2 regions of the Streptomyces blastmyceticus genome follow, and region 2 is predicted to be linked to the other one. Evidence: riboswitches for the same ligand, from Rfam matches in the RefSeq annotation. Region 2 holds a riboswitch; the other holds the start of a gene.
What was found. Region 2 has a riboswitch for glycine ahead of gcvP (aminomethyl-transferring glycine dehydrogenase). Riboswitches for the same ligand answer to the same signal wherever they lie in the genome.

Region 1 (10,773 bases), on a different contig from region 2:
GTCCCGCAGCCCGTCGCCCAGCAGGTTGAATGCCAGCACCGTGATGAAGATGGCGAGACCTGGCACGAACATGTACTGCGGATCGGCCTGGTAGAGGTCCGTCGCGCTGGTGAGCATGCCGCCCCAGGACGCCTGCGGCGGGGCGATGCCGACGCCGAGGAAGCTGAGCGCGGCCTCGAAGAGGATGTTCGTCGGGATCAGCAGGGTGGAGTAGACGAGGATCGGGGCCACCAGATTGGGCAGCAGTTCCCGGAAGAGGATGAACGGCCCGCGCGCCCCGAGGCTGCGGGACGCCTCGACGAACTCCCGCTCCCGGAGGCTGAGCGTCTGGGCCCGCACGATCCGGCCCATGTAGGGCCAGTTGAAGAAGCCGATCACGAAGATCAGCACGCAGATGCGCAGCGGCAGACCGGAGAGGCCGAACGCGCCGTCCTGGAGCGCCGCCGAGATGGAGATCGCGAACAGCAGGAGGGGGAAGGCGAGGAAGGTGTCCATCATCCGGCTGATGACGCTGTCCACCCAGCCGCCGTAGAAGCCCGCGACGACGCCGAGTACGGTGCCGATCACCACGGAGAGGAGGGTGGCGCCGGTGGCGACGATCAGGGAGACCCAGGAGCCCTCGATGACGCGGGAGAGGATGTCGCGCCCGTACTGCGGGTCGACGCCCAGCGGGTGCTCCCAGCTCATCCCGCCGAACCCGCTTTTGGGAGCGAGCAGTTCGGGGTCGATGAGGTCCTGGTGGAACTGGTTGGGATCGAGTCCGAACACCGACTCGATCGGCTTGGCCAGCACGGCGAGCAGGATCAGCAGGACCACCACGACGCCGCCGGCGACGGCGACCTTGTCGCGCTTGAAGCGGATCCAGGCGATCTGGGTGAGCGAACGCCCCTCGATCTGGCTCTTCCTGGCCCCGGCGAGTACGGCCTCGGGCTGCGCCCCGGCAGCCGCCCCGGTGGTATCGATAGGTGCGGTCACAGTGCCTTTGACCCCTCTCGGCCGGGGGTGACCGGCCCACGCCCGCCGCTGACGGCGGCTTGGATCTCACATGTACACGTGCAGACTGGTGCAGTTGGTACCGGTGGAGCGGAAGGTCACAAAGGGGTTCGTACGCAGGAGCGACGTCCCTTGGAGCGGGAGTCTTCAACGCGGCCGCGATCACCCGCCAGCCCTGGCCGGGAATGGATGCGCAACCGTGATCTGACCAGTCGGCTTCCGTTATCCGAACGCCAGGCGTCAGTGAGCGGATCATTACCTGCCGGACGGCAACTCGTGCCGCCTGCAAGCATATTGGGGCTGCCGCGGAACGGACCCGCTCAGTACGCCTGCGCGGTGCCGCCGGGGTGGCCGACCGGCGGATAGCCGTAGCCCCCGGCGGGGGACGGCGCGGCCGGGGCCCCGCCGTGGACGTCGCGGTCGAAGAAGGGGCGGGTGTTGGCACGCATCCACATCGCGACCGGGTCGTGCTCGTCCGACATCGCCACCGTGGAGACCGGCAGCCCCTCGGGAACCGCGCCGATCGACTGGCGCATCATCAGCCGCACCGATTCCACGGCGGCCTGCGAGCCGTCGTAGAGATCGAGGCCGATGGCCAGATAGGGGGTGCCGAGCGCGGGCTGCACCCAGGCGCGGCGCAGCGCCCGCACCGCGGGGGTGCGGTGGGCGTTCTGCCCGAGCAGGGCGTAGAACTGCGGGAGTTCCAGGGCCGGCTCGCTCAGGTGCAGCGGCCCGGCGGGCAGCCGGTCCAGTCCGGCCGCGATCCGCCGCAGGTCCAGCCAGGGCACGCCGACGCCGCCGCCGGGGGCGTGCGGGTTGAGCCACAGGCCCCAGCGGTCGGGGTAGAGCGAGCTCGCGACGGCGCGGCCGGGGACGACGGCGTGGGCGCGGTTCCAGCCGCTGGCGGCGAGCTCCTGCGCGGAGGTCACGCACGGGGCGTAGCCGAGGCCGTCGACCTCCATGTTGCCGTACTGCGCGTCGGGCGAGCCCGCCTGGCCGTGCCAGAGCAGCATCCAGACGCTGCCCTCGGCCAGCGCGTGCAGGAGCGCCTCGTACGTGTCGTACCGACCGGGCGCCACCTGGCGCAGCATCTGCTCCACGCCGCTCTCCGCGCCCGCGCTCACCTGGGTCCGCCTCTTCTCTCGGCCGTCTCCCGGCCGCTTACTCCTGTGCCCCGGGGCGCGGCAGCGCACCCGGTCCGGTCATCCAACCAGCTTACGAGCCCGCGGCGGCGGGCATGGGTGGAGTCACAGGTCACGGTCGTAGAACGGGCGGACCTGCGTCGACATCCAGTCACCGACCGGGTCCCGCGCCACGTCGAGGAAGACCAGCTGCACGGGCCAGGCCACGGGCGCGGTCCCGAGCGCCCGGCCGAGTGCGGCCATGACGGCCTCGCGGCTGCCGGGGTCGGGCAGGTCGAGCTCGACGCCGACGAACAGCGCGGGGGCGCCGCCCTCGACGCTGGCGAGCGCCCGGCGCGCGGTCCGTACGACCTTGGCCGCCGCGAACTCCAGCCCGGCGGCGGCGAGGAAGCCGGTGGGCTCGTCCTGCCAGTCCGGCTCGAAGAGGCGCACCCGGCCGCCGGTGGCGTCGCCGTCGAGGAGCGTGCGGCCCGCCCGGCACAGCTCGGCGACGGCGGGCGGCGGGAGGGGCGCGCCGACGGCGCCCTCGGGGTTGACCGCGATGCCGACCTGCGGGGGCAGGCCGCGGGCGAATTCGACGGCGGGCGCGACGGTGAAGGACATCCGGTCGCCGACGACCCGCAGGAACTCCGCCTCGGAGCTGAACACCGGCACATAGGCGGCGCCGTCGAGCTCCAGGGTGGGGAGGTCGAGGTCCCGGCTGTCGGGTCCGCCGCCGTTCGGCAGCGGCACCCACACATGGCTGCGGCCGAGCGCCTCGACGATGCGGGCGCCGGCGCCGGGCACGCCCAGGGAGGCGGCGAGCACGGCTTCGAGTTCATTGGCGGGCCAGCCCTCGGGGAGGCCGCCCAGGGGGGCACCGGCCGGGGCCGCGGGCCGACCGTACTGCTCGGGGATGCTCATCTCGTCCAACTCGCCCAACGCCGTCCAACCACCGTATCGACAAAGCCGCAACCGAACCCTAACGGCTGCACCCCCGTCCGCTCCCGTCGGCTGCCGGAATCGACACCGATGTCCCAGGTCAGGACGGATCAGGGGATGACTCCTCCCTCACAGGGAACGACGCTCGCAGCAGGCAACGGGTTGCCCGGTGCCACCGGCTGTCACACGGTGCTCATTTCAGCCGCCGGCCGGCGTGGACGGACCGAAGGCGATCCCCCGCAGCGCGTCGGCCGCCGCGCGGTCCACCAGCACCATCGACCGCATGCCCGGCGGCAGGCGGCCCGCGGCCACGAGCCGCCCCACCCCGCGCCGGTGGCGGCGGAACGCCCAGGCCGAGACCAGCCGCCCCCGGGCCCACTGCCCGGCGAGCGCCGTGCCCACCGGCACGTCCAGCACCACCAGATGCGCGCCGCCCCCGCGCCGCCGCGCGGCGCGCACCGCCCACCGCCGCACCCAGCTCCGCTCCCCGCAGTCGTGCACGACCGCGCTCGCACCGGAGCGCAGCGCCCGCCGCAGGGCGGCGTAGTGGACGGCCCGCACGACCGGCCGGTAGGCCCCGTACGGCAGCCAGCGCGGCGTGCGGCGCTCCAGGCGCTCGCGGGAGTCCTGCGAGTCGACGCACCAGACGAGACCCCCGCGCCCGTCCAGGGCGGGCACGGCCCTGCGTATGAGCGTGGACTTCCCGCTGCCCGGCAGCCCGGAGACGATGACGAGATCCCCCGCGGGATACCGCAGCTCCGCGCGGCCGGCGCCGCCGCGCAGATCCACCACCCCCGCCGGCGTCACCGCGCACCCGGGCGGCGCCGCCTCCGCCCGCCCCGCGTCCGTACTTCGCGCCCGCACGCCGATCGCCCTCCCCCGTCCCGCCCCCTGCCCCGCACCCACGGAACGTAAAGAAAAGGTAATCCAATTGAGAGGGCGGTGGGCAGTCCCTCACGCGCCGGTCCGTGCAATGATGTGCGCGCCAACTGCGTACTCAATTGCATACCGGCCGCTCGAATCCACGCGGGAGAGTTCCAGCCACTGATGTCGCTGGGCGCCGAAGGAGCAAGTTCCTCCCTTGAATCTCTCAGGCCCCGTACCGCGTGGGCGAGGCAGATCTGAAAAGCGGGCCGCCCTGTGCGGTCCCACCCAAGGTGCAAGCCGAGGAAGCGCTCGTCGCCGACGCTCCCGGTGAACCTCTCAGGTTCCGATGACAGATGGGGAGGACGTCCTCACCGCCATGCCTGGGAGCCCACACCATGACTGATGCCCCTCGCCGTCAACGGAGTAATGCCGTTAGGCACACGGCCCTCGACGCGCTGCACCGCGCGCTCGGCGCCACGATGACCGATTTCGCCGGCTGGGACATGCCCCTGCGCTACGGCAGCGAGCGCGACGAGCACCTGGCGGTGCGCACCCGCGCCGGGCTCTTCGACCTCTCCCACATGGGCGAGATCACGGTGACCGGACCGCAGGCCGCCGCCCTGCTGGACCACGCGCTCGTCGGCAACATCGGCGGCGTCGCCGTCGGCCGCGCCCGCTACACCATGATCTGCCGGGAGGACGGCGGGATCCTGGACGACCTGATCGTCTACCGCCTCGAAGACGAGGGCTACCCGAAATACATGGTCGTCGCGAACGCCTCCAACGCCCAGGTGGTGCTGGACGCGCTGACCGAGCGGGCGGCGGGCTTCGACGCGGCCGTGCGCGACGACCGGGACGCCTACGCGCTGCTCGCGATCCAGGGCCCCGAGTCCCCCGGCATCCTGAAGTCGCTGACGGACGCCGACCTGGACGGCCTCAAGTACTACGCGGGCCTGCCGGGCACCGTGGCGGGCGTGCCCGCGCTGATCGCGCGCACCGGCTACACCGGCGAGGACGGCTTCGAGCTCTTCGTCGCCCCGGCCGACGCCGAGAAGCTGTGGCAGGCGCTGACCGACGCGGGCGCCGGTGCGGGTCTCGTGCCGTGCGGCCTCTCCTGCCGGGACACGCTGCGCCTGGAGGCGGGCATGCCGCTGTACGGGCACGAGCTGACGACCGCCACCACGCCCTTCGACGCGGGCCTGGGCCGGGTCGTGAAGTTCGACAAGGAGGGCGACTTCGTGGGCCGCGAGGCGCTCGCCGTAGCCGCGGAGCGCGCGGAGAGCAACCCGCCGCGCAAGCTGGTCGGCCTGATCGCGACGGGCCGCCGGGTGCCGCGCGCCGGATATCCGGTGGTCGTCGGCGGCGAGGTCGTCGGCGAGGTCACCTCCGGTGCCCCCTCCCCCACGCTCGGCAAGCCGATCGCCATCGCGTATGTCGACGCGGCGCACTCCGCGCCCGGTACAAATGACGTATCCGTGGACATTCGCGGCAGCCATGAGCCGTACGAGGTCGTCGCCCTGCCCTTCTACAAGCGGCAGCGCTGACCCCTCCCCGAGCCCCTTCCGTCTCACCTGTCAATACCCGTTGCACAAGCACCCACGCGCATCCAGGAGAATCAAGCCATGAGCAACCCCCAGCAGCTGCGCTTCAGCAAGGAGCACGAGTGGCTGTCGGCCGCCGAGGACGGCGTGGCGACGGTCGGCATCACCGAGTTCGCGGCCAACGCGCTCGGTGACGTCGTCTACGCCCAGCTCCCGGCGGTCGGCGACACGGTCACCGCGGGTGAGTCCTGTGGCGAGCTGGAGTCGACCAAGTCGGTCAGCGACCTCTACTCCCCGGTGACCGGCGAGGTCGTCGCGGCCAACCAGGACGTCGTGGACGACCCCGCGCTGGTGAACTCCGCCCCCTTCGAGGGCGGCTGGCTGTTCAAGGTGAAGATCACGGACGAGCCGGGGGACCTGATGTCCGCCGACGAGTACACCGCCTTCGCCGGCTGATACCCGCCCCGCCCTTCTCCCGCCCAGGAAGTCCAGGAAGAACTCATGTCGCTTCTGAACAGCTCCCTCCATGAGCTCGACCCCGACGTCGCCGCCGCTGTCGACGCCGAACTCCACCGCCAGCAGTCCACCCTCGAGATGATCGCGTCGGAGAACTTCGCTCCGGTCGCCGTCATGGAGGCCCAGGGCTCGGTCCTCACCAACAAGTACGCCGAGGGCTACCCGGGCCGCCGCTACTACGGTGGCTGCGAGCACGTCGACGTCGTCGAGCAGATCGCCATCGACCGGATCAAGGCGCTCTTCGGCGCCGAGCACGCGAACGTCCAGCCGCACTCCGGTGCGCAGGCGAACGCGGCCGCGATGTTCGCGCTGCTCAACCCCGGCGACACCATCCTGGGTCTGAACCTCGCCCACGGCGGGCACCTGACCCACGGCATGAAGATCAACTTCTCCGGCAAGCTCTACAACGTGGTCGCCTACCACGTCGACGAGAAGACCAACCTGGTCGACATGGAGGAGGTCGAGCGCCTCGCCAAGGAGCACCGCCCGAAGCTGATCGTCGCCGGCTGGTCGGCGTACCCGCGCCAGCTGGACTTCGCGGCCTTCCGCCGGATCGCGGACGAGGTCGGCGCGTACCTGATGGTCGACATGGCCCACTTCGCGGGTCTCGTCGCCGCCGGGCTGCACCCCTCCCCGGTGCCGCACGCGCACGTCGTCACCACGACCACCCACAAGACGCTGGGCGGCCCCCGCGGTGGTGTGATCCTCTCCACGGCCGAGCTGGCCAAGAAGATCAACTCCGCGGTCTTCCCCGGTCAGCAGGGTGGTCCGCTGGAGCACGTGATCGCCGCGAAGGCCGTCTCCTTCAAGGTCGCCGCGAGCGAGGAGTTCAAGGAGCGCCAGCAGCGCACGCTGGAGGGCGCGAAGCTCCTGGCCGAGCGCCTGATGCAGGCCGATGTCACCGAGGTGGGCGTCTCCGTCCTCTCCGGCGGCACCGACGTGCACCTGGTGCTGGTGGACCTGCGCAACTCGCAGCTGGACGGCCAGCAGGCCGAGGACCGCCTCCACGAGGTCGGGATCACGGTCAACCGCAACGCCATCCCGAACGACCCGCGGCCCCCGATGGTCACCTCGGGTCTGCGGATCGGCACGCCGGCGCTGGCCACCCGCGGCTTCCAGGCCGAGGACTTCCGCGAGGTCGCGGACATCATCGCCGAGGCGCTGAAGCCGTCCTACGACGCGGAGTCGCTGCGCGGCCGGGTGAGCGCCCTCGCGGCGAAGCACCCGCTGTACCCGTCGCTGTAGTCACGGGCATCCGACGGCCGGTACGGAGGTTCTCCTCCGTACCGGCCGTCGTTGCGTGGGCGTCAGGTGATGAGGACGCCGCTGTACGCGGAGCGGGCCTTGGGCGGCGCCGGCGGGGCGTCCTCCGCGGAGTCCGGGAACAGCTCCCGGTGGGCGCGGCGGGCCCGGTCCGCCGCGTCGGCGCCGGGGACGAGGGTGTGCTCGGCCGGGCCGTCCTCGCGCAGCGTCGTGATCCGGGTGAGGCCGCCCCCCTCGGCGGACACCACCACGGCGGGGGCGGGCGGCCCCTGGCCGACGACCGTCCCGTCGCCCTCGCTCGGCGGCAGCGGGCGGCAGTGGAGCAGGACCCCGTGCCGTTCGGCCCAGTCGACGGCCCGGGTGTGGACGACCTTCGCGCCGTGGTGGGACATCCGGCGGACCGTCTCGTAGGCGACACGCTCCAGGGTGCGGGCGGCCGGGACGAGGTACGGGTCGGCCGTGCAGATCCCGGGGACGTCGGAGAAGAGCTCGCAGACGGGGGTGCCCAGGGCGCCTGCGAGGGCGACGGCGGAGAGGTCGGAGCTGTTGCGGCCCAGCATGACGGTGCGGCCGGCGCCGTCGACGGCCCGCCCGCCGGGGACCACGGCGACCGGGCGGGCGGCCAGGGCGGCGGCGAGCGGCCCGGGGTCGGCGCGGAGCAGGGCCGCGTGCTGCGGCGGGCCCTCGGCGAGCAGTCCGATGCCCGCGGCGGCGAGCGGGCTCGCCCGCAGGCCGACCATGTCGAGCACGGCGGTGAGCAGGGCCACGCTGACCGTCTCGCCGCTGGTCAGCAGCATGGCGGCCGCCTCGGGGTGCGGGTCGGGGGCGAGCCGTTCGAGGGTCTCCTTCAGCCGACCGGTCGTGCCGGACATGGCGCTGACCACGACGACCACGGGGCGACCGCTCTCCGCCGCGCGCCCGGCCACATAGCGGGCGACACGGGTGAACCCCTCCAGTTCGGCGAAGGCCGAGCCGCCGAACTTCAGCACCAGCGGGGTGAGCGGCCCGCTCGCCCTTCTCGGCCCGGTCACCGCAGCCACCCCGCTTCGACTGCGGTCTCCACGATCTGCAGGGCGTTCAGGGCGGCGCCGACCCGGAGGTTGTCGGCGACGACCCACAGCCACACGGCGTGCGGATCGTCCGGCTCGACGCGGACGCGGCCGACGTGCACCAGGGCCCGGTCGCGGGGGGTCGCGAAGACGGTCCGGGGCGTCGGGTAGCCGTCGCGGTACAGGCGGATGCCGGGTGCGGCCGCCAGGGCGTCCTCGACCAGCGCCGTGGTGACGGGCTCGCGCAGCCTCACGTGCACGGCCTCGGAGTGGCAGTGGAAGACGGGGACACGCACGGCGGTCGCGGTGAGTCGGAGGTCCGGCAGCCCGAGTATCTTCCGCGGCTCGCGGGCGAGTTTGCGCTCCTCGTGGGTGAAGCCGCTTCCGTCGGGCAGCCCGATCCCGGGCACGAGGTCGAACGCGAGCGGCTGCCCGAAGCGGCCCGGGGGCCCGCCCGGTTCCGGGGCGGCCGTGGGATCGTCCAGGGCGCGCCGGGAGTCCCGGGCCAGTTCGCCGAGGCCGCGCAGCCCGCCGCCGGACGCCGCCTGGTAGGTGGTGAGGACGACGGACTCCAGCCCGGCCGCCGTGTGCAGCGGGTGCAGGGCGCGGACGAGCTGGATCGCCGAGCAGTTGGGGTTGGCGACGATGCCGCCCGGCGGCCGGGCGGCGAGGGCGTCCGGGTTGACCTGCGGGACGACGAGGGGCACGTCCGGCTCCATGCGGAACGCGGAGCTGTTGTCGACGACCAGCGCGCCGGCCGCGGCCAGCCGCCGCCCCTCGCGCCGACCGATCTCCGCGCCCGCGCTGAGGACGGCGACGTCCAGCCCGTCCGTATCGAGGCCGTCGAGGGTCACCACCGGTCCGGCGTCGCGTGCGAGGCCCAGCTCGGCGCGGAGATCGCGGCCGGCGCTGCGCGCGGACGCCACGGGGGTCACCCGCTTCACCGGGAGCGTGCCGCCGTCGAGCAGGGCCAGGCACTCCCGGCCGACCGCCCCGGTCGCGCCGATCACCGCGATGTTGAGCATGGCTCCTCCAGTCGACTCCGGGCGAGGGGGCTCACAGGCGGGCCGGCCCCCGGAACATCCGCCGGTAGGCGTGCGGGGTGGTGCCGAGCGAGCGGACGAACTGGTGCCGCAGGGCTGCCGCGTTGGGGAATCCGGTACGGACCGCCACGGCCTCCACCGTGTCGTCCGTCCGCTCCAGCAGCCGCTGGGCGAAGAGCACGCGCTGGCCGAGCAGCCAGCGGTAGGGGGTGGTGCCGGTCTCCTGGCGGAAGCGGCGGGCGAAGGTGCGCGGTGACATGCGGGCGTGTCCGGCCAGCTGTTCCACGCTCAGGTCCTGGTCGAGGTGGAGCTCCATCCAGGCGAGCACCTCCCGCACGCCGCCCTCGCGGCACTCCGGCACGGGGCGCTCGATGTACTGGGCCTGGCCGCCCTCGCGGTGCGGGGGCACCACCATCCGGCGGGCGATGGCGTTGGCGACCTCGCTGCCCTGGAGCTTGCGGACCAGGTGCAGGCAGGCGTCGATGCCCGCGGAGGTGCCGGCGGAGGTGATCAGGGGGTCCTCGTCGACGTAGAGCACCCCGGGCTCCACGAGCGCCTTGGGGAAGCGCTCGGCGAGCGCCGCCGCGTACCGCCAGTGGGTGGTGCAGCGGCGGCCGTCCAGGAGGCCGGCGGCGCCGAGGACGAACGCGCCCACGCAGACGCTGAGCACCCGGGCGCCGCGGAACACCGCCCGGCGCAGGGCTTCGAGGAGCTCCGGGGGGAAGTCCCGGGTGTGGAAGTCGTCCCCCACCGGCACGGCTATGAGGTCGGCCTCCTCCAGCCGGTCGAGGCCGTAGGGGGTGCTGATGGTGAAGCCGGGGACGGCGCGCACCGAGAAGGACTCCGCCGCGACGAGCGCGAAGTCGTAGGCGGGCAGCCCCTCGGACCGCCGGTCGATGCCGAACACCTCGCAGACGACCCCGAGTTCAAAGGGGTGGACGTTGTCGAGCAGCACTGCGGCCACATTCTTCAACATGTCCCCCAATGTGGCAGGTATTCGTGGTCGGCCGACAGTCCATCCACTGTCCACCGGCCACGAATTCCCGCACACTGGCACCGTGGCTCACGCGGCCCCGCCGATCGGGACGAGGCCGCCGCGTATCCCGAACACCACGGCCTGGGTCCGGTCCGAGGCCCCCACTTTGGAAAAGATCGCGGACAAATGATTCTTCACGGTCTTCTCGGATATATCGAGGGAGTTGGCCACCTGCCGGTTCGACTTCCCCTGGGCGACCAGGCCCAGGACCTCGCATTCGCGGGGGGTCAGCAACGACAGGGCCTTGCGGACGGAGGCGTCCCGGCAGCCCGGCAGGTCCCCGAGGGGCGGGCTCTGGTTCTCGCCGAGTTCTATGAAGAAGTCTGCGAGGGATTTCTGTGCCGCGCGGAGCGCGACATGCATTTCGTCCAGTGCGTCGACCAGCGCGTCCACCGAGGCCGC
Region 2 (10,773 bases):
TCGGCACCGCATACCCAGTAGGCTCTGCGAGGTGTGCGCCGTGGCACATTCCGTCGGCATGGTGCAATACTCCGTTTTTGCGCATTGCGCTGGTGATAAACACCGACGAGATCCGGCCTACCCTCCCCGGTGAATAACCCGAGGTGAGGGAAGAGAATTCGGCACAGAATCACCGAAATCACCCTTGGGCGACGCACCGGATTTCCTCTTGCGGGAAATACTCGCGACAGCTAGCCGAAACACCATGTGAACATGTGTCGTATAAACTCCGGAACAGGGCAGAGAGCAGCGCCCCGGCCCCGGCAGTCGGTACGGTCCCCGGCCCCCTCTGACCCCGCACGCCGACAGCGTCGTCCGCACCTGCCCAGCACCACGTGTCTCCGAAGTGAGAGGCGACCCACCATGCCGCTGCACGCCCTGACCGCCCCCGCGCCCGCCCTGCTCAGCATCGTCGCCGCCCTCGGCTCCCCCACCGCCGTACGCGAGGCCCGCACCCCCTCGCTGCGGGCCGCGACCGGGCCGCTGACCCCCGAACTCCCGCTTCCCGTACACGTCCTGGAGCAGGTCACCCCGCGCGGCGGCACCCCTCGCACCCGGCTCACCGGCTGGCGCTTCCTGATCCGGGGGCCCGAGCGCGCGGTGGCCGCGGGCGAGACGGCGCCGACCGCGGACGGCTGGGCGTTCTCCCACTTCTTCGAGGGGCCGTATCTCGCCGCCACCGAGCTCGCGGTGCGCCAGGCCGAGGCGCTGCCGACGCCGTACCAGCCGCGGCTGCTGTCCGTGCCCGAGCTCTACATGCTCACCCTCTGGCTGCACGGCGACGTCGCCGCGGACGCCGCGTCCGGGCTGCCGGGCCCCGGCGACCTGCTGGTGCCGCTCGCCCCCGCGCCGCCCGGGATCGCCGCGCACCGCGCGCACCGCTTCGCCGAGCTGCTGTCCGTGCTCACCCACCGGCTCGCTCCGCCGCCACTGCTCAAAACACCGGCCTGAGCCGCTCTCCGCAGTGGAGCGGACACGCCCCGTGGCCCCGGCAGCCACGGGGCGTACATCTGTGCTCACCCTCCCGGACTAGCCCACCGCGGCCACGCCGAACCCCCCGAAGAGGCAGTCTTGTTGGCGGCAACCGCCCGCACGGGTGACGCGTCCTCATCGGGAGAGGAGCGCTGCCGGGAAATCCCTGCGGAATCGCGCCCGTGGGGCAACACTGGTATCGACCAAACCATTCGCCAACGGGGGGCGGCATGACCACAGCACCGAGCCGCAGGACAGCCACCACATCACAGCGAAAGAACCCTCCCATGTGCCAGCACCAGCCCATGTGCCCGTCAGCCGAATCCGCCGACCGGGAGGCCGCCCACCTCGTGGCGCACTTCCCGGAACAGGGCTGGAGCCTGCTGTGCAACGGCGTCCTCTGCTTCGAGGACACCGGTGAGCTGCTGCCGGACGGGCAGATCATCGCCCCGCACCGGCCACTGGGCACAGGTCATGTGGTGACCGCTGCCTGAGACAGCTCTACCGCACACGCAGTACGGGCACTGCGCACAGCGCGTATCCGCACCACGCACGGCAGCACCGCACAGCACCACGCACAGACAGGGGCCGGCCCGGCGCAGTCGCCGAACCGGCCCCGACTCGCGTCCGGCCTCGAAGGACCCGGGCGACGCGCGCCCGGGCCCCGCTCGGGCTCAGTTCTCGTACTCCTCCATCGGAGGGCAGGAGCAGACGAGGTTACGGTCGCCGTAGGCGCCGTCGACGCGCCGCACCGGCGGCCAGTACTTGTCGGCGGACACCCCGGCCGGGTATGCGGCCTCCTCACGGGTGTACGGGTGCTCCCACGCACCGGTCACCGAGGCGGCGGTGTGCGGGGCGTTCCGCAGCGGATTGTCGTCCTTCGCCCACTCGCCGGAGCCGACCTTCTCGATCTCGGCGCGGATGGCGATCATCGCCTCGCAGAAACGATCCAGCTCGGCGAGGTCCTCGCTCTCCGTCGGCTCGATCATCAGGGTGCCCGCGACCGGGAACGACATGGTGGGCGCGTGGAAGCCGTAGTCGATCAGCCGCTTGGCGACATCGTCGACGCTCACCCCCGTGGCCTTCGTCAGCGGCCGCAGGTCCACGATGCACTCGTGCGCCACCAGCCCGTTCGGACCGGTGTAGAGCACCGGGTAGTGGGGCTCCAGCCGCTTGGCGATGTAGTTGGCGCCGAGCACCGCGACCTGCGTGGCGCGCTTGAGGCCCTCGCCGCCCATCAGCCGGACGTACGCCCAGGAGATCGGCAGGATGCCCGCGGAACCCCACGGAGCGGCCGAGATCGGACCGACACCGGTCGCCGGGCCCGCGGCGGGCTGGAGCGGGTGGTTGGGGAGGTACGGCGCCAGGTGGGCGCGGACGCCGACCGGGCCGACGCCCGGACCGCCGCCGCCGTGCGGGATGCAGAACGTCTTGTGCAGGTTGAGGTGCGAGACGTCGCCGCCGAACCGGCCCGGCTTGGCCACGCCCACCAGGGCGTTGAGGTTCGCCCCGTCCACGTAGACCTGCCCGCCCGCGTCGTGCACCAGCGCGCAGATGTCGCTGATGTGCTCCTCGAACACCCCGTGCGTGGAGGGGTAGGTCACCATCAGCACGGCCAGCTCGTCGCGGTGCTGCGCGATCTTCGCGCGCAGGTCGTCGGCGTCCACCTCGCCGTCCTCGCCGGTCTTGACGACGACGACCTTCATCCCGGCCATCACGGCGCTGGCGGCGTTGGTGCCGTGCGCGGAGGACGGGATGAGACAGACGGTGCGCTGCTCGTCGCCGTTGGCGCGGTGGTAGGCCCGGACGGCCAGCAGGCCCGCGAGCTCGCCCTGGGAGCCGGCGTTCGGCTGGATGGAGACCTTGTCGTAGCCGGTGACCTCGGCGAGCCGCTCCTCCAGCTCCGTGATCAGCGTGAGATAGCCGCCGGCCTGCTCCACGGGCGCGAAGGGGTGGAGCGCACCGAACTCGGGCCAGGTGACCGGCTCCATCTCGGTGGTGGCGTTGAGCTTCATGGTGCAGGAACCGAGCGGGATCATCCCGCGGTCCAGTGCGTAGTCCCGGTCGGCGAGGCTGCGCAGGTAGCGCAGCATCGCGGTCTCGGAGCGGTGCGCGTGGAAGACCGGGTGGGTGAGGTAGTCGTCGGTGCGCAGCAGGCCCTCGGGGAGCGCGTCCGGCGTGGTGGCGTCCAGCGCCTCGATGTCGGCGTCCACCCCGAACGCCGACCACACGGAGGCCACGAGCTCACGGGTGGTGGTCTCGTCGCAGGCGATCCCGACCCGGTCGGCGTCGATCAGCCGGAGGTTGACGCCGCGGTCACGGGCGCCGGCGACGGCCTCGGCGGCCCGGCCCGGGACTCTCACGGTCAGGGTGTCGAAGTACGAGCCGTGCGCGACCTCGACGCCACCGGCCCGCAGCCCCGCCGCGAGCAGCGTGGCGTAGCGGTGGGTGCGCCGGGCGATCGAGGCGAGGCCGTCGGGGCCGTGGTAGACGGCGTACATCCCGGCCATGACGGCGAGCAGCACCTGGGCGGTGCAGATGTTGCTGGTGGCCTTCTCGCGGCGGATGTGCTGCTCACGCGTCTGGAGGGCCAGGCGGTAGGCCTTGTTGCCGTCGGCGTCGACGGAGACGCCGACGAGCCGGCCGGGCAGGCTGCGGGCGAACTGTTCGCGCACGGCCATGAATCCGGCGTGCGGGCCGCCGAAGCCCATGGGGACGCCGAACCGCTGAGTCGTGCCGACCGCGATGTCCGCGCCGAGCTCACCGGGCGAGGTGAGCAGGGTGAGGGCGAGCAGGTCGGCGGCGACGGTGACGATCGCGCCGAGCTCGTGGGCGCGCTCGATGACCGGCCGCAGGTCGCGCACGACACCGGAGGCACCGGGATACTGCAGCAGCACACCGAAGACCCCGCGCTCGGCGGTCTCCTCGGGGATGCCCTGGGAGAGGTCGGCGACGACGACCTCGACACCGGTCGGTTCGGCGCGGGTCTGAATCACCGCGACGGTCTGCGGCAGGGTGTCGGCGTCGACGAGGAAGACGCCCTGCTTGACCTTGCCGACGCGGCGGGAGAGCGCCATGGCCTCGGCCGCCGCGGTGCCCTCGTCGAGCAGGGAGGCGCCGGAGGTGGGCAGGCCGGTGAGGTCGGCGACGACGGTCTGGAAGTTGAGGAGCGCCTCCAGCCGGCCCTGGGAGATCTCCGGCTGGTAGGGGGTGTAGGCGGTGTACCAGGCCGGGTTCTCCATGACGTTGCGCAGGATCACCGGCGGGGTGAAGGTGCCGTGGTAGCCGAGGCCGATCATCGGGGCGAGCACCTGGTTGCGGTCGGCGAGCGAGCGCAGTTCGGCGAGGACCTCGGCCTCGCTGCGGGCCTCGGGCAGGGCCGAGGCCTCGGTGGCCTTGATCACGTCCGGCACGGCGGCGTCGGTGAGTTCGTCGAGGGAGCCGAATCCGACCTGGGCGAGCATCTTGGCCTGGGCCGCGCTGTCGGGCCCTATGTGGCGCCGCTCGAAGGGCGTGCCACGCTCCAGGTCGGAAAGGGAGATGCGGTGGGCTGTCATCTGCGGAGGCCTCCTGGTCATTGCGACCTGCGAGGGGTACCACGGCGCGGGTACCCGGACGGCCTCCCCCTCTGTCATCTCAACCTGAGAGCTTCACCGGGCCGCGGGGGACCGGCTTTCACCGTCGGTGAGGACGGGCTTCGGCGTCGTGCCTACCGGGGCCCGCCCTGCTTTCCAGAGTGACCTCGTCCATGCGGTACGTGTGCCTGAGAGATTCCGGGGAGGATTTGCTCCTTCGGCGCCCCCGTCGAAGCCCGGCAGGGCTCTCGGAGGACTCTCCCGCACGGGGTCTGCGGCCACTGGCCAGCCTACCAGCGCGGGTCGGAGGGGATCCCTCGAGTGGCCGGTTCCCGCTTTGTGCCTTTTCGTTGTTGTCGGGAGGGTGTTCAGGAGGGTGTTCAAGGGATTGCCGAGGCGGTCGGGGACAGCGCGAACCATGGGAGGAACGGTGCAGACCGATATCGACCCGCGGAGTCTCATCGGCCGCAAGGCGTTCGACCGCGACGGCGCGAAGATCGGCACCGTGGACGAGGTGTATCTCGACGACGAGACCGGCGAGCCCGAGTGGGCGGCCGTACGCACCGGGCTGTTCAGCCGCGACGCCTTCGTGCCCCTGGAACCCAGCGAGGTCGTGGACGACACGCTGCGCGTCCCCTACGAACGCGCCCTGATCAAGGACGCCCCGGACTTCGGGGTCGGCCGGCACCTCTCCCCCGAGCAGGAGCTCCAGCTCTACCACCACTACGGCCTCGCGCTCCCCACGGCGGGCTCCCCTCCCGCGACGGGTGCCGCGTCCGGCCCGGCCGGGACCTCGGTGCCCGAGCGGGCCGACGAGGGGCTCGGCACGGTCAACGGCTCGGGCAGCTGATCCACGGGCCGTATCAGCGGCAGGGGCTCGGCCGGTTCCAGCGCGGGGTCGTCGACGGCGAACGTGCGCACCCTCCCGGGCTCGGACCAGGGCTGCTCGAACCGGACGGTGACGCGGCCGACCCCGCTGCCCTGGATCCAGCCCGCGCCGAACTCCGCGTGGCGGACGTCCAGCCCGGGCAGCCAGCGGCGCGGCGGCGCCCCGACGGCCTCCGGGGCCTCCTCGGGCTCCTCCCCCTCGGCCCGGTGGACCTCCGCGGCGGCCGCTTCGGCGGCGGCCGCGGCCTCGCTCGCGGCCTGGGCGAAGAGATCCTCCTGGGTGTAGTCGGCGAGGCCCGTGACACCGACGCCCAGCAGCCGCACGCCCGCCGTGGTGTCCACGCCCTCCAGCAGCCGCCCCGCCGCCTCCCGCACCACGCTCAGGTCGTCGGTCGGCCCGCGCAGCGTCTCGGAGCGGGTCAGGGTGGAGAAGTCATAGCGCCGCACCTTGATCACGACCGTGCGCCCCGAGCGCCCGGCCGCCCGCAGCCGCTGCACACACCGGTCGGCGAGGCGGGCGAGCTCCAGCTGGACCCGGACGCGATCGGTCAGGTCTTCTTCGAAGGTGTCCTCCACCGACACGGACTTGGCGTCCCGCTCGGCGACCACCGGCCGGTCGTCATGGCCCGTGGCCAGGGCGTACAGCCCCGCTCCGTGGGCCTTGCCGAGCAGCCGCACCAGCTCCGCCTCACCGGCCTCGCCGGTCTCCGCGACCGTCGTGATGCCCGCGCGGCGCAGCGTCTCGGCCGTGGCGGGGCCCACCCCGGGGATGGCGCGGACGGACATGGGGCCCAGCAGCCCGGCCTCGGTGCCCGGCTCGATGAGGAACAGACCGTCGGGCTTGGCCTGCTCGGAGGCGATCTTGGCGAGCATCTTGGATCCGGCGAGCCCCACCGAGCCGCTGAGGCCCGTCGCCACGCGGATGTCCCGCCGCAGCCGCTCCCCCACGGCCCGGACCGCGGACACGGAGGGCTCGACGCCGCCCGCCTCCAGGTCGACGAACGCCTCGTCGAGGCTGAGCGGCTCCACCAGCGGCGAGAGCTCGCCCAGCAGGCCCATGACGACCTCGCTCACCTCGCGGTAGAGCGTGAACCTCGGGGTGAGGTAGGCGGCGTTGGGACACAGCCGGCGCGCCTGGGCGGTGGCCATCGCCGAGTGGACGCCGAAGACGCGCGCCTCGTACGAAGCCGTGGCGACGACACCGCGCGGGCCGATCCCGCCGACCACCACGGGCTTCCCGCGCAGGCTGGGCTTGGCCGCCTGCTCCGCCGAGGCGTAGAAGGCGTCCATGTCCAGGTGCAGGATCGTCGGTGCGGATCTCACACCACCGATGTTCCCGCACACCACCGACAATCGCGCTGACGTGCGACGGAGCGTCGGCGAGCGGGCCGCGCCGGGCCTTCAGACCGCGCGGTTGCGGCGCCTCGCCAGCTCGTCCGCGGGGTTGTGGCCGACGAGGGTCTCGCCCGTGTCCACACGCTCGCCGTGCAGCTGGGAGAGCACGTGCTCGATGTCGCGCCAGACGACGCCCACGGCGATCCCGAAGACGCCCTGGCCGCCCTGGAGCAGGTCGACGACCTCGTCGGGCGAGGTGCACTCGTAGACCGTGGCACCGTCGCTCATCAGCGTCATCTGCGGGAGGTCACCCATCCCGCGTGCCCCCAGGTGCTGCACGGCCGTGCGGATGTTCTGCAGGGAGACCCCCGCGTCCAGCAGCCGTTTCACGATCTTGAGGACGACCACGTCCCGGAAGCTGTAGAGCCGCTGGCTCCCCGAGCCGTAGGCCGGCCGTACGCTCGGCTCGACCAGGCCCGTACGCGCCCAGTAGTCGAGCTGTCGATAGGTGATGCCCGCCGCGGCACACGCCGTCGGCCCCCGATACCCGATCTTGTCGGTCTCCGGCCCCTGCGGTGCGCTGACCGCGGCCGGGACGGTATGACGGGAGGGCTGTTCGACCGTTCCCCCATACAGCGGATACGGACTGCCGACCGCTGTACCGTCGCCCATGCTTCTCACGCCGACCTCCGTCCTTGACCTGCCTTCTCGACGGTAGGCAGTCACCCGGGGCGCGTCAACGATCGCCACACTCGGCACGCCGAGTGATAATCACCCAGAGAGTGGTTTTACGTATCCGTGTGCCGGGAAAGGCTAATCGAATGCGCCGCGCCTGCCGCTCACAGGGCCGCAGTACGCCTCACTGGCTGTTGGTGCCGAAGTCCTCCGGCGAGATCTGGTCGAGGAACTCGCGGAACTTCTCGACCTCGTCCTCCTGCTCGTCCGGGATGGCGATCCCCGCGTCGTCCAGCACCCCGTCGCTGCCGTAGATCGGCGTACCGGTGCGCAGCGCCAGCGCTATGGCGTCGGACGGCCTGGCGCTGACCTCCACGCCGCTGGCGAAGACGAGCTCCGCGTAGAACACGCCTTCGCGCAGATCCGTGATGCGGACCTCCGTGAGCTCCTGCCCCACCGCTTCCAGCACGTCCTTGAAAAGGTCATGGGTCAGCGGCCGGGCCGGCGCCATGCCCTGCTGGGCGAAGGCGATGGCCGTCGCCTCTCCCGGTCCGATCCAGATCGGGAGGTATCGATCGCCTCCCACTTCACGCAGGAGCACGATCGGCTGGTTGGAGGGCATTTCCACCCGGACACCCACGACATCGAGCTCGTTCACACAGCAACCCTAGGACGTGCCCGGCAGGTTTGGGTAGTCGGGCACTCGCCGGTCAGTGCGAACGCGCCCGCAGCGCGGCCTGTACAAGCGCCGCGTGCAGGCGTACGGAGAGCGCCGCGAGCTCGCGCGCGGTGGCCTCGGCGTGCGCCCTGGTCTGCGGGTTGCGGTGCCTGCGCAGCGGTGCGACCACTTGTTCGACCAGTCCGGCCTGGCGGTCGGCGGCGGCCTTCATGACGCGAAGGTGCCGGGGCTCCAGGCCGAACCGCCCCAGGTCCGTCACCAGCTTCGCGACATTGACCGAATCAATGTCGAATCCGCCGTCCGAGTGGGCCACGACCAGGCCGTACGACTCCCACTCGGCCAGCTCGCTCTCCGTGACGCCCGTGGCGCCCAGGAGCTCCTGCCTGCCCAGACGGGCGGCCGTGGGGCGCTCGAAGGCCGCCACGGCGACCTCGCCCGCGCCCTGGGCCCCGTCCGCGGGGGCGTCGATACCGTGCACCTGACCGGCGACGGGCAGCTGCACGCGCTCGCCCCTGGCGAGCGCGTCGAGGTGCTCCCTGATGACCCGGAGCGGCAGATAGTGGTCGCGCTGCATGCGCAGCACGTATCCCAGCCGCTCCACGTCCTCCGGGCTGAACTTGCGGTATCCGGACGGCGTGCGCTGAGGCTCGACCAGGCCCTCCGACTCCAGGAAACGGATCTTGGAGATCGTGACCTCGGGGAACTCCTCACGCAGCAGGTTGAGCACCGTGCCGATGCTCACCAGCCGCCCTTCGGCACCGGCGGCACCGGATGACCCGGCGCCGCCTGACGGTGTTCGCAGCATGGCCCTTCCCTGGAGATACCCCCGGACGGAGACCGGGGAGGGTCAGATCCCCCGCTGGCTGCCGTAGAAGACCAGACGGTACTTGCCGATCTGCACTTCGTCGCCGTTGGACAGCTCGACCGAGTCGATCCGCTCCCGGTTCACATAGGTGCCGTTGAGGCTGCCGACGTCGGCGACGGTGAAGCCGCCGTTCTGCCCGCGGCGGAATTCCACGTGCCGCCGCGAGACGGTGACGTCGTCCAGGAAGATGTCGCTCTGCGGGTGCCGGCCCGCGGTGGTCAGGTCGCCGTCCAGCAGGAACCGGCTGCCCGAATTGGGCCCGCGGCGGACCACCAGCAGCGCCGAGCCCAGCGGAAGGGCGTCGACGGCCGCCTGGGCCTCGGGGGAGAGCGTCGGGATCGGCGTCTGACCGGTGGTCTCGGAGTCGTACGCCTCGAGACCGGAGATGGAGATGGTCGAGGTCGTCTCGGAAGCCCGCTCCGCCACTGCCCCGGGGCGCAGCGGCGCACCGCAGTTGGAGCAGAACCGACTGGCCTCGGCATTGCGATGGCCACACCTCGTACACACCGGCAAGGCAAACCCTCCACCCGCACTTGAGGTCGCTGGTGCCCCGAAACCTATGCGTCCGGCCGCGGCAGGGTCAACAGCGGACGCGCCGGGCCCTCCCGGAGCCTCCCCACCGGACGCGCCCAGCTGGTCCCGGAACAGGGGGCGCCCCTCCTGGGCACCTTCCGCGCCTTCCGCGGGGCGCGACGCCCGGTGGCGGGCCGAGCCGCTGCCACCCTCCTGGCGTGCGCTCTTGCCGAACAACTTCGCAAACAACTTCACGGGCGATTCCCCTTGACCGAAACAGACCCGCCCGTGGGGCAGGACGAACCCTCGATGCACACACCGTCCGACCTGGACATCCATACAACGTCCGCGGTCAACAGACAGTTTCCACCACGCACCCTCGACTTGATGCGCCGACCCCCCGCAACCTCGTGGCCTCCGCTCGAAGCCCTTGGACCCGCCCGCCTCACTACGATGACGACCGAGCGTAGTCAGGCCGCTTCGCCGGGCGCAAGGCATCAACAATGATCTTCTCAGACCTGTTGACCGACACGCCTGCCTGCTCCTTCTCCAGGGTCTGCACGACACCACCAGGGATGTTCAGAGCCGGCTCCAGGTCCTGCGGCTTGCCGATCACCTTGAACAGATAGGGCTGCGAGACCTTTTTGCCGTCGATCTCCACCTTCCCCGCGGCACCCGAGAAATACGTATCGGCGGTCACCCGGACGTCATTGATCTGGATCGCCTCCGCGCCCGCGGCCCGCAGCTCCTGGATGGTGTCCAGCAGCTTGTCCGGCTCGACCGACCCCTTGGGGTCGCTCACCGTGAGCTCGATGCCGGGCCCCTGCGCCGCGACCGTGCCCGCGAGCACGGCGAGCTGCTGCTCCTTCTGCGCGGTCTGCTTACGGGCCTCGGCTGCCTGGTTGGAGCTGCTCTCCAGCTCCGTCCGCTGGCTCTCCAGCCGCCGCTTCTCGTCCTCCAGGCGCTTGGTGCGGTTGTCCAGCTCGTCCAGGATCCGTACGAGATCCTCCTGCCGGGCACCGCGCAGGGCGCTGTTGTCGCTCGTCGAACGGACCTGAATGGCCAGACCGAGGCCGAGCACGCAGAGCAGCACGGCGACCGTGAGCTGGGCCCGCGTCAGCCGGGGCGGCCAGAGGCCGTTCAGCAGCCGTTGACGCCCGGTCAACGGCTTGGCCTCGGCCGCCCCTTCCGGTGACGGCGAAGGTGACGGCGAGGAAGCCTCGGGCTCGGAA

Region 1: it holds a riboswitch for glycine, as region 2 does, so the genes downstream of both, gcvT (glycine cleavage system aminomethyltransferase GcvT) here and gcvP (aminomethyl-transferring glycine dehydrogenase) in region 2, are expected to answer to the same signal.

What each region holds. Positions count from the first base shown of each region.
Region 1 covers NZ_BAAABW010000024.1:183,051-193,823, reverse strand. The annotation lists gene ABD269_RS21565 (ABC transporter permease) at 1-975, opposite strand, end outside; gene ABD269_RS21560 (enhanced serine sensitivity protein SseB C-terminal domain-containing protein) at 1,314-2,084, opposite strand; gene ABD269_RS21555 (enhanced serine sensitivity protein SseB) at 2,241-3,038, opposite strand; gene ABD269_RS21550 (AAA family ATPase) at 3,255-3,920, opposite strand; glycine riboswitch at 4,074-4,171, shown strand; glycine riboswitch at 4,172-4,286, shown strand; gene gcvT (glycine cleavage system aminomethyltransferase GcvT) at 4,319-5,467, shown strand; gene gcvH (glycine cleavage system protein GcvH) at 5,546-5,920, shown strand; gene glyA (serine hydroxymethyltransferase) at 5,966-7,225, shown strand; gene ABD269_RS21530 (amino acid kinase family protein) at 7,288-8,274, opposite strand; gene ABD269_RS21525 (aspartate-semialdehyde dehydrogenase) at 8,271-9,317, opposite strand; gene ABD269_RS21520 (GlxA family transcriptional regulator) at 9,349-10,311, opposite strand; gene ABD269_RS21515 (helix-turn-helix domain-containing protein) at 10,399-10,773, opposite strand, start outside.
Region 2 covers NZ_BAAABW010000030.1:8,040-18,812, forward strand. The annotation lists gene ABD269_RS29620 (hypothetical protein) at 403-990, shown strand; gene ABD269_RS29625 (DUF5999 family protein) at 1,299-1,505, shown strand; gene gcvP (aminomethyl-transferring glycine dehydrogenase) at 1,686-4,568, opposite strand; glycine riboswitch at 4,753-4,860, opposite strand; gene ABD269_RS29635 (PRC-barrel domain-containing protein) at 5,005-5,436, shown strand; partial or broken gene ABD269_RS29640 (DNA polymerase IV) at 5,444-6,797, opposite strand; gene ABD269_RS29645 (MerR family transcriptional regulator) at 6,876-7,490, opposite strand; gene ABD269_RS29650 (bifunctional nuclease family protein) at 7,669-8,142, opposite strand; gene ftsR (transcriptional regulator FtsR) at 8,195-8,968, opposite strand; gene ABD269_RS29660 (double zinc ribbon and FHA domain-containing protein) at 9,011-9,880, opposite strand; gene ABD269_RS29665 (DUF881 domain-containing protein) at 9,990-10,773, opposite strand, start outside.